One region of the Pseudoalteromonas sp. RWi3 genome, then DNA from elsewhere that is predicted to be linked to it. Evidence: predicted binding sites of a transcription regulator. Region 1 holds the regulator's gene; the other holds the start of a gene.
What was found. The regulator NrdR, encoded in region 1, represses ribonucleotide reductase genes. The targets are predictions, from matches to a motif close to AAACACNANATNTNGTGTTT.

Region 1 (4,754 bases):
CCTTGAAATTTGCGATGGCTCACGTTTTCGCCGGCATCCTCTGCTGCAAATGCTTTGACTGTTGCCTCTAACTCTTCTGTATGTTCTTGCTTGCCTAGGATAACGAGTGCGCCTTGATGCTGTGCAATATACGCCATAGCATCTGATAAACCCCAGCTTCTGTCGGCACTGCGATCTGATAATAAAACATCGTTAAATGTGCTTTGTAAGTGAACACGTACTAACGTTGGTTCGTCAGCTTTAATCTCACCATTTAATAATGCGTAATGCAGCTGACCATCAATGGTGTCTTTATAAGTTACTAGGTCAAACTCACCATGCTGAGTAGGTAACTTACACTTAGCAACCTGTTCAATAGTGGTTTCGTTTATGTTGCGATACTCTATTAAATCAGCAATTGTGCCGATTTTAATGCCGTGTTCTTTAGCAAATACCTCTAAATCTGGGCGACGAGCCATAGTGCCATCTGCATTGAGTATTTCAACGATTACAGAAGAAGGCTCAAGGCCTGCTAAACGCGCTAAATCACACCCAGCTTCAGTATGGCCTGCACGCGTTAGTACACCACCAGGCTGAGCCATAATTGGAAAAATATGCCCAGGCTGAACAATATCTGATGGTTCCGCGCCTTTTGCAATGGCAGCTTGTACTGTGCGCGCACGATCAGCGGCAGAAATCCCCGTTGTGACGCCTTTTGATGCTTCAATCGACATCGTAAAATTTGTAGAAAATGCAGCACCGTTATTTTTTACCATTAATGGCAAATCAAGTTGCTCACAGCGTTCTTGCGTCATCGTTAAACAGATAAGGCCACGGCCATGAGTAGCCATAAAGTTAATTGCCTCAGCACTAATATGCTCAGCAGCAATAATTAAATCGCCTTCATTTTCTCTGTCTTCGTCATCCATTAAAATAACCATTTTACCGGCTTTAATGTCATCAATAATTTCTTGCGCGCTGTGTAAATTCATAGTTTACTCATAATTAATTTGTGGAGTTTATTTTATAAAACCAGCTTGAGCTAATAAGCTCATGGAAATATCTGAGCTTGCTGGCTGCTCTGCACCTTTGATCAAACGCTCAAGGTAGCGGGCTATTTGGTCAACTTCTAAGTTTACTGAAGTGCCAACTTTAAAGTCAGCAATCGTGGTTTGTTCTGATGTGTGAGGCACGATGGTGAGTTTGAATTTATTATCCTCAACCGCATTTACGGTTAAACTAATGCCATCCACACACACTGAACCTTTATATGGAATGTACTTCATCAACGCCGCATTAGTCGATAACCAATATTCTGTTGCGCGTGCGTTAGCAGTGATTGCGGTAATTGTTGCAATACCATCAACATGACCTGACACTAAATGCCCACCTAATCGCGATACAGGCTGCATTGCTTTTTCAAGGTTAACTTTTTGTCCTTGTTTGTAATGTGCGAACCCTGTTAAACCAATTGTCTCATTTGATAAATCGGCACTAAATCCATCATCATGTTTAGCAACAACAGTTAAGCAAACACCATTCGTGGCAATGCTATCGCCTAGTTTTACATCTGCCATATTCAAATCATGGCTTTGAATACGAATAGCCAAATCACCTTGAGTTTTGCGCAAATCACTTATAATGCCTGTTGCTTCGATAATACCAGTGAACATAAAGTTTACTCTCAAAAATAAATTAAGACGATTTGGTGGCCGTCACACTAGCGGTGATACGAATATCACCGCCAATTAGCGCACAATCACTAATTGTTAGGTTAATAGTATCTTGCATACTGGTTAGAGTTGCAAAGTTTAGTAAGCTTTTTGCATCATTCCCTAATAGTTTAGGTGCAACATACACTATAAATTCATCAATTAGATTTTGCTGGGTCATCTCACCGGCCAATGTCGCACCAGCTTCAAGCCATACAGTATTTATTTGTCTTTTAGCTAGGATTTGCAATGCAGCGAGTAAATCTACTTTTTGAGATTTTTCGGGCACTTCAATATGGGTAACGTAATGAGGCCATTGAATCGATTTATCAAGCTTAGTTGTAAGAATAATGATCTCACTTTCAATACTGAACAAAGCGAGATCAGGCGTTAAGCGGTTTTGAGAATCGACAATAACGCGTATTGGCTGGCGAAGTGGTAAATCTGTTGGTAACGCTTGAGGCAGTTCATTATTACGTACATTGAGCTTAGCATCGTCAATTAGTACCGTATCTGCACCCGTTAAGATGGCACAGCTTTGTGCTCTGAATAACTGCACATCTTGGCGAGCTTGTGTGCCAGTGATCCATTTACTTTGGCCATTTTTTAGAGCTGTTTTACCATCTAAACTCGCAGCCATTTTACATGTCACAAAGGGCAAGCCTTGTTCCATACGCTTTAAAAAGCCTCGGTTTAACAATCGCGCCTGTTGCTCAAGTAACCCTGAGGCAACTTCAATGCCAGCACTCGCTAATATCGCCAACCCCTTTCCTGCAACCTGAGGATTAGGGTCAACCATAGCTGCTATTACCTTGCTGACGCCGACTTCTTTTAATGCTTGAGCGCAAGGCGGGGTTCTGCCAAAGTGGCTACAGGGTTCAAGAGTCACATAGGCCGTTGCCCCTTTTGCTTTTTCACCAGCTATGGCAAGAGCGTTTACTTCAGCATGCCCTTGGCCCGCGACCTGATGAAACCCTTCACCTATTACGACATTATCTTTAACTAACACACAGCCTACATTAGGGTTTGGCGTTGTTGTAAATCGACCTAAACTAGCTAACTCTATCGCCCGAGCCATATAGTGATGATCTTGCTCAGTGAACATTTGAACGCTCATGCTACTCTCCTAAGCGTGCTATTTCTTCACCAAACTCTCGAATGTCTTCAAATGAGCGATAAACCGAAGCAAACCGAACATAAGCTACTTTATCAAGCTTTTTTAATGATTCCATGATGCATTCGCCAACGAGATGACTAGAGATCTCTCGCTCACCGGTTCCACGCAATTGAGATTTGATAATATTAACTACCTCATCAACTTGCTCGGTGCTTACAGGGCGTTTCTCTAAGGCACGGTGTAACCCGTTAAGGAGTTTATCTTCGTTGAAAGGTTCGCGACTGCCATCTTGTTTAATAACTCGCGGCATAACCAACTCAGCACCCTCGAAAGTGGTAAAACGCTCATGGCATTCGTTACATTCACGACGGCGTCTTACTTGGTGACCACCACCAACTAAACGCGAATCAATCACTTTGGTATCTTTCTCAGAGCAAAAAGGGCAATGCATATAGTGTAAATTCCGTAACTAAAAACAAAAAGGCCGCTCTAGGGCGGCCTTTATGATAGCAAAAAACATTGCTGATGTTATCTAAATTCCTGTGATTAAGCGTACACAGGTAATTTTTTACAGATAGCTTGAACTTTCTCTTTTACCTGCGCTTGTACTGACTCATCATTAATGTTGTCTAGAACATCACAAATCCAACCTGCAAGCTCTTTTGACTCAGCTTCTTTAAAGCCACGACGCGTGATTGCAGGTGAGCCAATACGTAAACCAGACGTAACAAACGGAGAACGTGGGTCATTTGGTACTGAGTTTTTGTTTACAGTGATATTTGCATTACCTAATGCTGCATCAGCGTCTTTACCAGTAATGTCTTTATCGATTAGATCAAGTAAGAACAAGTGGTTTTCAGTTTTGTCAGAAACAATTTTGTAGCCGCGCTCTTGCATTACCGCAACCATTGCTTGTGCATTTTTAACAACCTGTGTTTGGTATTCTTTAAACTCAGGTTGTAATGCTTCTTTAAATGCCACTGCTTTTGCAGCAATAATGTGACATAAAGGACCACCTTGGCCACCTGGGAAAACAGCGCTGTTAAGCTTTTTATAAATAGCTTCATCGCCACATGCTGAGATAATTAAACCACCACGAGGGCCAGCAAGTGTTTTATGTGTTGTTGTAGTAACAACGTGAGCATGCTTTACAGGACTTGGGTATACACCTGCTGCAATAAGACCTGCAACGTGAGCCATATCAACAAATAAATATGCACCTACTTTATCTGCAATCTCACGGAATTTAGCCCAATCAACAATACCTGAGTATGCAGAGAAACCACCGATGATCATTTTTGGCTTGTGCTCAAGCGCTAAAGCTTCAACTTGTGCGTAATCAATTTCGCCTGTTACTTCATCAAGTCCGTATTGGATCGCATTGTAAAGTTTACCAGAGAAGCTTACGTGAGAACCGTGAGTTAAGTGGCCGCCATGCGCTAAGCTCATACCTAGTACTGTATCACCCGCCTCTAAAAGTGCTAAAAACACAGCTGCGTTTGCTTGAGAACCAGCATGAGGCTGTACGTTTGCGTAATCAGAACCAAATAATTCGTTTGCACGGTCAATAGCAAGTTGCTCAACCACATCAACATGTTCACAACCACCGTAGTAACGCTTGCCCGGGTAGCCTTCTGCATATTTATTTGTAAGCTGTGACCCCTGCGCTTCTAATACGCGTGGGCTACAATAGTTTTCAGATGCAATTAACTCAATGTGCTCTTCTTGACGTGCAGTCTCTTTATTGATTGCTGCAAATAACTCTGGATCGAAATCCGAAATATTCATGCTACGTTCTAACATGGGGGCTCCTAGGGCAACGTGTATGGTATTTTGAAGGCTGAATTATACGCTGAAAACGTCAATTTGCCTATGCTCTTATGTTGAACATATTTAAACAGGGATTGAAATTAATTCACAGTGTTTTTGTAATGATATTTTTTTAT
Region 2 (4,754 bases), on a different contig from region 1:
CGTTTGATCAACAAACTTTTGCATAATACCCACTAATTGCAAATAACCTTGGTTCGATGGGATATCCCATAACAACTCATAGCTATCTTTAAGACGGTCATACTCAGGAACGACCTGTTTTAAGATACCATCTTTACTAGCTTTAACGCTGATATGACCGCGAGGTGGTTCAATACCATTTGTTGCATTTGAAATCTGTGACGATGTTTCTGATGGCATCAGTGCTGATAATGTTGAGTTACGCATACCATGCTCTTTAATGCTGGCACGTAGTGCATCCCAATCTAAATGCAGTGGTTCATCACAAATCTTATCAAGGTCAGTTTTGTATGTATCTGTTGGCATTATGCCTTGAGAATACGTTGTTTCATTGAACTTAGGGCAAGCACCGCGCTCTTTTGCTAGTTCATTTGATGCTTTCATAAGGTAATACTGAATAGCTTCAAACGTTTTATGGGTCAGAGCATTCGCGCTGCCGTCAGAATAGCGCTTACCATTTTTAGCTAGGTAGTATGCGTAGTTGATAACACCTATACCAAGCGTTCGACGTCCCATAGTTGCATTTTTAGCTGCTGGAACAGGGTAGTCTTGGAAATCAAGTAAGTTATCTAAAGCACGGACTGCAAGTTCAGCAAGTTCTTCTAATTCATCAAGTGACTCAATTGCACCTAAGTTAAACGCTGATAATGTACATAAAGCGATTTCGCCTTCTTCATCATTTACGTTATTCAATGGCTTAGTTGGTAATGCAATTTCTAAACACAAGTTTGATTGACGAATTGGCGCAACTTTTGAAATAAACGGGCTGTGAGTATTACAGTGATCAACATTCTGCAGGTAAATACGGCCTGTGCTTGCACGCTCTTGTGCAAACATAGAAAACAACTCAATGGCTTTGATACGCTTTTTACGAATTGATTCGTCTTGTTCATATTGAACATACAATTTATCAAATTCATCTTGGTCTTCAAAGAAAGCATCGTATAGACCAGGCACGTCTGATGGACTAAATAATGTAATGTAATCGTCTTTTATTAAACGTGAATACATTAACTTATTAAATTGCACACCATAATCTAAGTGACGAACACGGTTGTCATCAACACCACGGTTATTTTTAAGCACCAGTAGGTTTTCAACTTCTAAATGCCATAGTGGGTAGAATAACGTTGCTGCGCCACCACGGACACCGCCTTGTGAACAACTTTTAACCGCTGTTTGGAAGTGTTTATAAAACGGGATACATCCTGTGTGATATGCTTCGCCATTGCGAATAGGGCTTCCCAATGCGCGGATACGACCGGCATTAATACCAATACCAGCACGTTGTGAAACGTACTTAACAATAGCAGAAGATGTTGCATTGATTGAATCAAGGCTATCGCCACATTCAATTAACACGCACGAGCTAAACTGACGTGTTGGTGTACGCACACCTGCCATAATAGGTGTAGGCAAAGAAATTTTAAATTGCGATACCGCGTCATAAAAGCGTTTAACGTAATCTAAACGCGTTTCTTTAGGGTAATCTGAGAACAAGCTTGCAGCCACAAGGATATATAAAAACTGTGCACTTTCATAGATTTCACCTGTTACACGGTTTTGTACTAAATACTTACCTTCAAGCTGCTTTACAGCAGCATAGCTGAAGTTTAGGTCTCGGCTATGATCAAGGTAGTTGTCAAGCTCATCAATTTCTTGTTCAGTGTAGTCGACTAGTAGGTGTGCGTCATAACGTTTGTCTTCTACTAGTCTTGTTATTTGGTCATAAAGGCGAGGTGGCTCAAATTGACCATACGCTTTTTTACGTAGATGGAATACAGCTAAACGAGCCGCTAAGTATTGATAATCAGGACTGTCTTTAGAAATTTGGTCTGCGGCTGCTTTGATGATTGTTTCGTGAATATCTTCAGTACGAATACCATCATAAAATTGAATGTGAGATTTCAATTCAACTTGCGAGACAGACACATTATTCAGACCTTCGGCGGCCCAAGCAATGACGCGATGGATTTTATCTAAATCAAGTGACTCTTTACGGCCGTCACGTTTGCTTACAGATAGCTGTTGGTTCATAGTTTTGCCTGTATTCCTTGGGAAATATAGTCTTAGAAAATTATTATTCTATTTATTAAGGTTAAAATCGAATTTAATTGAATAACATTTAGCCACAATATCTGGTGCTCTTCAAATTCTAGATCACAAGATAGTGTGGTCTGCGATCATTTGCAAGAGGCATAAAGGGGCCCCTTTGTGGATAAGTTTGGGATAACATGATTGTGTTAGTAGCCATTAACCTTTGACCTTTTGATTAAAATGAAATTTATAAAAAGCAACTCAAGATCTACTAAATTTAGTCATTTCAAAAATAAATTTAGGCTGCTTTTTTTATCATCATAGTTTGAGTTAAAATTAGCCTAATCACAATATATAGTGTTTTAATGCTAATAATACACTATATGTGGTTAAATCCATCAATTGGACTTTGCCAATTAAAATCAGCATTCCAATCTAATGCGTCTGATTCACTAGGTACATAACCCCACAGTGCTGTCGCGCTGCTCATACCTGCGGCTTTTGCAGCTTGAATATCACGCTCGGCATCACCTATATATAAACAACGCCTTGGATCTACTGCTAATAGTTCGGCTGTGTGTAACAAAGGTAAAGGTGAGGGTTTTGCTACCTCAAGCGTGTCACCACTGACAACTGCTTGTGCATTTTGAAGCGCTTTAATCTCTGCAATCAGTGGGATCGTTAAAAAGCTGGGTTTGTTAGTCATTATCCCCCATTTTATGTTTTTCTTTTCAAGTGCCAATAATAGTTGCGCAACACCATCAAAGCAGCGGCTGTGAACAGCAATATTATCACTGTAAGCGCTAAGTAGTTGCTGGCGAAGCGCATTTTGGTCTTCTTGATTAAGCCAACGCTCACCAAAGCCTGCTTGCAATAACGCAACCGCGCCGTTAGAAGCTGCAGGACGATATATATCAGCGCTGACTTTGGGTAAGTTATGCGACACTAATACTGTGTTTAGTGCTGCTCCTAAATCGTCGGCGGTATCAAGTAACGTGCCATCTAAGTCAAAAATAAAGGCTTCATAATCTATATCGTGGATCTGCTTGTTTGAAATAACCATTATGCAAGCTTCTCAAAATGGAGAATATAGTTAACGCTTACATCGTTATTGAGCGTGTATTGTTTAGATAATGGATTATAGTTGAGACCAGTACTGGCTCTTACTTTTAAACCTGCTTGCTCAGCCCAAGCAATCAATTGTGCCGGTTTAATAAACTTCTTATGGTCATGCGTGCCCTCAGGCACCATTTTTAGTAGTTTTTCAGCCCCTACAATGGCAAATAAATACGCTTTTGGTGTTTTGTTTAAAGTTGAGAAAAACACATCTGCGCCAGGTTTAGCAAGCGCAGCTACCGCATGAATAATAGAAGCTGGGTCGGGTACGTGCTCTAACATTTCCATGCAGGTAATTAAGTCAAAGCGAGCAGGGTTTGCTTGGGCATACTCTTCTGCAGGTACTTTTATGTAATCTACATCTACACCCGTTTCTAAACTATGAAGTTTTGCCACTGTCAGAGGCTCTTGACCCATATCAATGCCTGTTGCCTTGGCACCCATTCGTGCCATACTCTCGGTTAAAATGCCGCCACCGCAGCCCACATCAAGCACTTCCTTATCAAATAAGCCTTGTGTTTTGTTGGTGATAAAATCTAACCGTAACGGGTTAATCTCGTGAAGAGGCTTAAATTCACCCTCTAAATCCCACCACCTTTCGGCAATGGCTTCAAACTTTGCAATTTCTGCACTATCTACATTTTGATGTTCGGTCATAAAATACTTCCTCGTCAATCTGAGGCCATTATATAGGGCTAAATTAATAAATCGCAAAGATTTAGCGCCTGTAAATCTAAATTAATTGTGATAGCATGGTCTATTAGAATACGTTTAATAACAACAAATACTCTGAAGACCGTTAAAATGGTACGTTAAGAGTTAATACTGAAGGAATGTGATATCAAATGACTGATCTCGCCAATGAAATTCTGCCAGTCAATATTGAAGACGAGTTAAAAACGTCCTACCTAGATTACGCGATGAGCGTAATTGTTGGGCGTGCATTACCAGACGTGCGTGATGGTTTAAAACCAGTTCACCGCCGCGTTTTGTTTGCAATGAACGAGCTTAGTAATGATTGGAATAAACCATATAAAAAATCGGCACGTGTTGTCGGTGACGTAATTGGTAAATACCATCCCCATGGCGACAGTGCGGTTTATGACACCATAGTTCGTATGGCCCAGCCATTTTCTTTACGTTACATGTTAGTAGACGGCCAAGGTAACTTTGGTTCTGTTGATGGTGACTCTGCGGCAGCTATGCGTTATACCGAAGTACGTATGGCAAAAATGTCGCATGAATTACTAGCCGACCTTGAGAAAGAGACGGTGGATTTTGTACCTAACTATGATGGTACTGAGCAAATCCCAGACGTGTTACCAACAAAAGTTCCTAACTTGTTAGTGAATGGCTCGTCAGGTATTGCGGTTGGTATGGCGACAAATATACCGCCACACAATTTATCTGAGGTAATTAATGGCTGTTTGGCTTTAATTCAAAACCCAGATTTAACTATTCATGAGCTCATTGAATACATTCCTGGCCCTGATTTCCCAACTGCGGCAATTATTAACGGTAAAAAAGGCATTGAACAAGCCTATTTAACTGGCCGTGGTAAA

Region 2: nrdA (class 1a ribonucleoside-diphosphate reductase subunit alpha) is a predicted target of NrdR. The motif match lies at 2,167-2,186, and genes of this name have one in related genera.

The regions. Positions count from the first base shown of each region.
Region 1 is NZ_JBHNYL010000021.1:15,607-20,360, forward strand. It holds gene ribBA (bifunctional 3,4-dihydroxy-2-butanone-4-phosphate synthase/GTP cyclohydrolase II) at 1-971, opposite strand, end outside; gene ACFI4Z_RS17620 (riboflavin synthase) at 999-1,652, opposite strand; gene ribD (bifunctional diaminohydroxyphosphoribosylaminopyrimidine deaminase/5-amino-6-(5-phosphoribosylamino)uracil reductase RibD) at 1,675-2,808, opposite strand; gene nrdR (transcriptional regulator NrdR) at 2,810-3,259, opposite strand; gene glyA (serine hydroxymethyltransferase) at 3,355-4,611, opposite strand.
Region 2 is NZ_JBHNYL010000013.1:45,895-50,648, forward strand. It holds gene nrdA (class 1a ribonucleoside-diphosphate reductase subunit alpha) at 1-2,076, opposite strand, end outside; gene ACFI4Z_RS14985 (HAD family hydrolase) at 2,456-3,139, opposite strand; gene ubiG (bifunctional 2-polyprenyl-6-hydroxyphenol methylase/3-demethylubiquinol 3-O-methyltransferase UbiG) at 3,139-3,849, opposite strand; gene gyrA (DNA topoisomerase (ATP-hydrolyzing) subunit A) at 4,038-4,754, shown strand, end outside.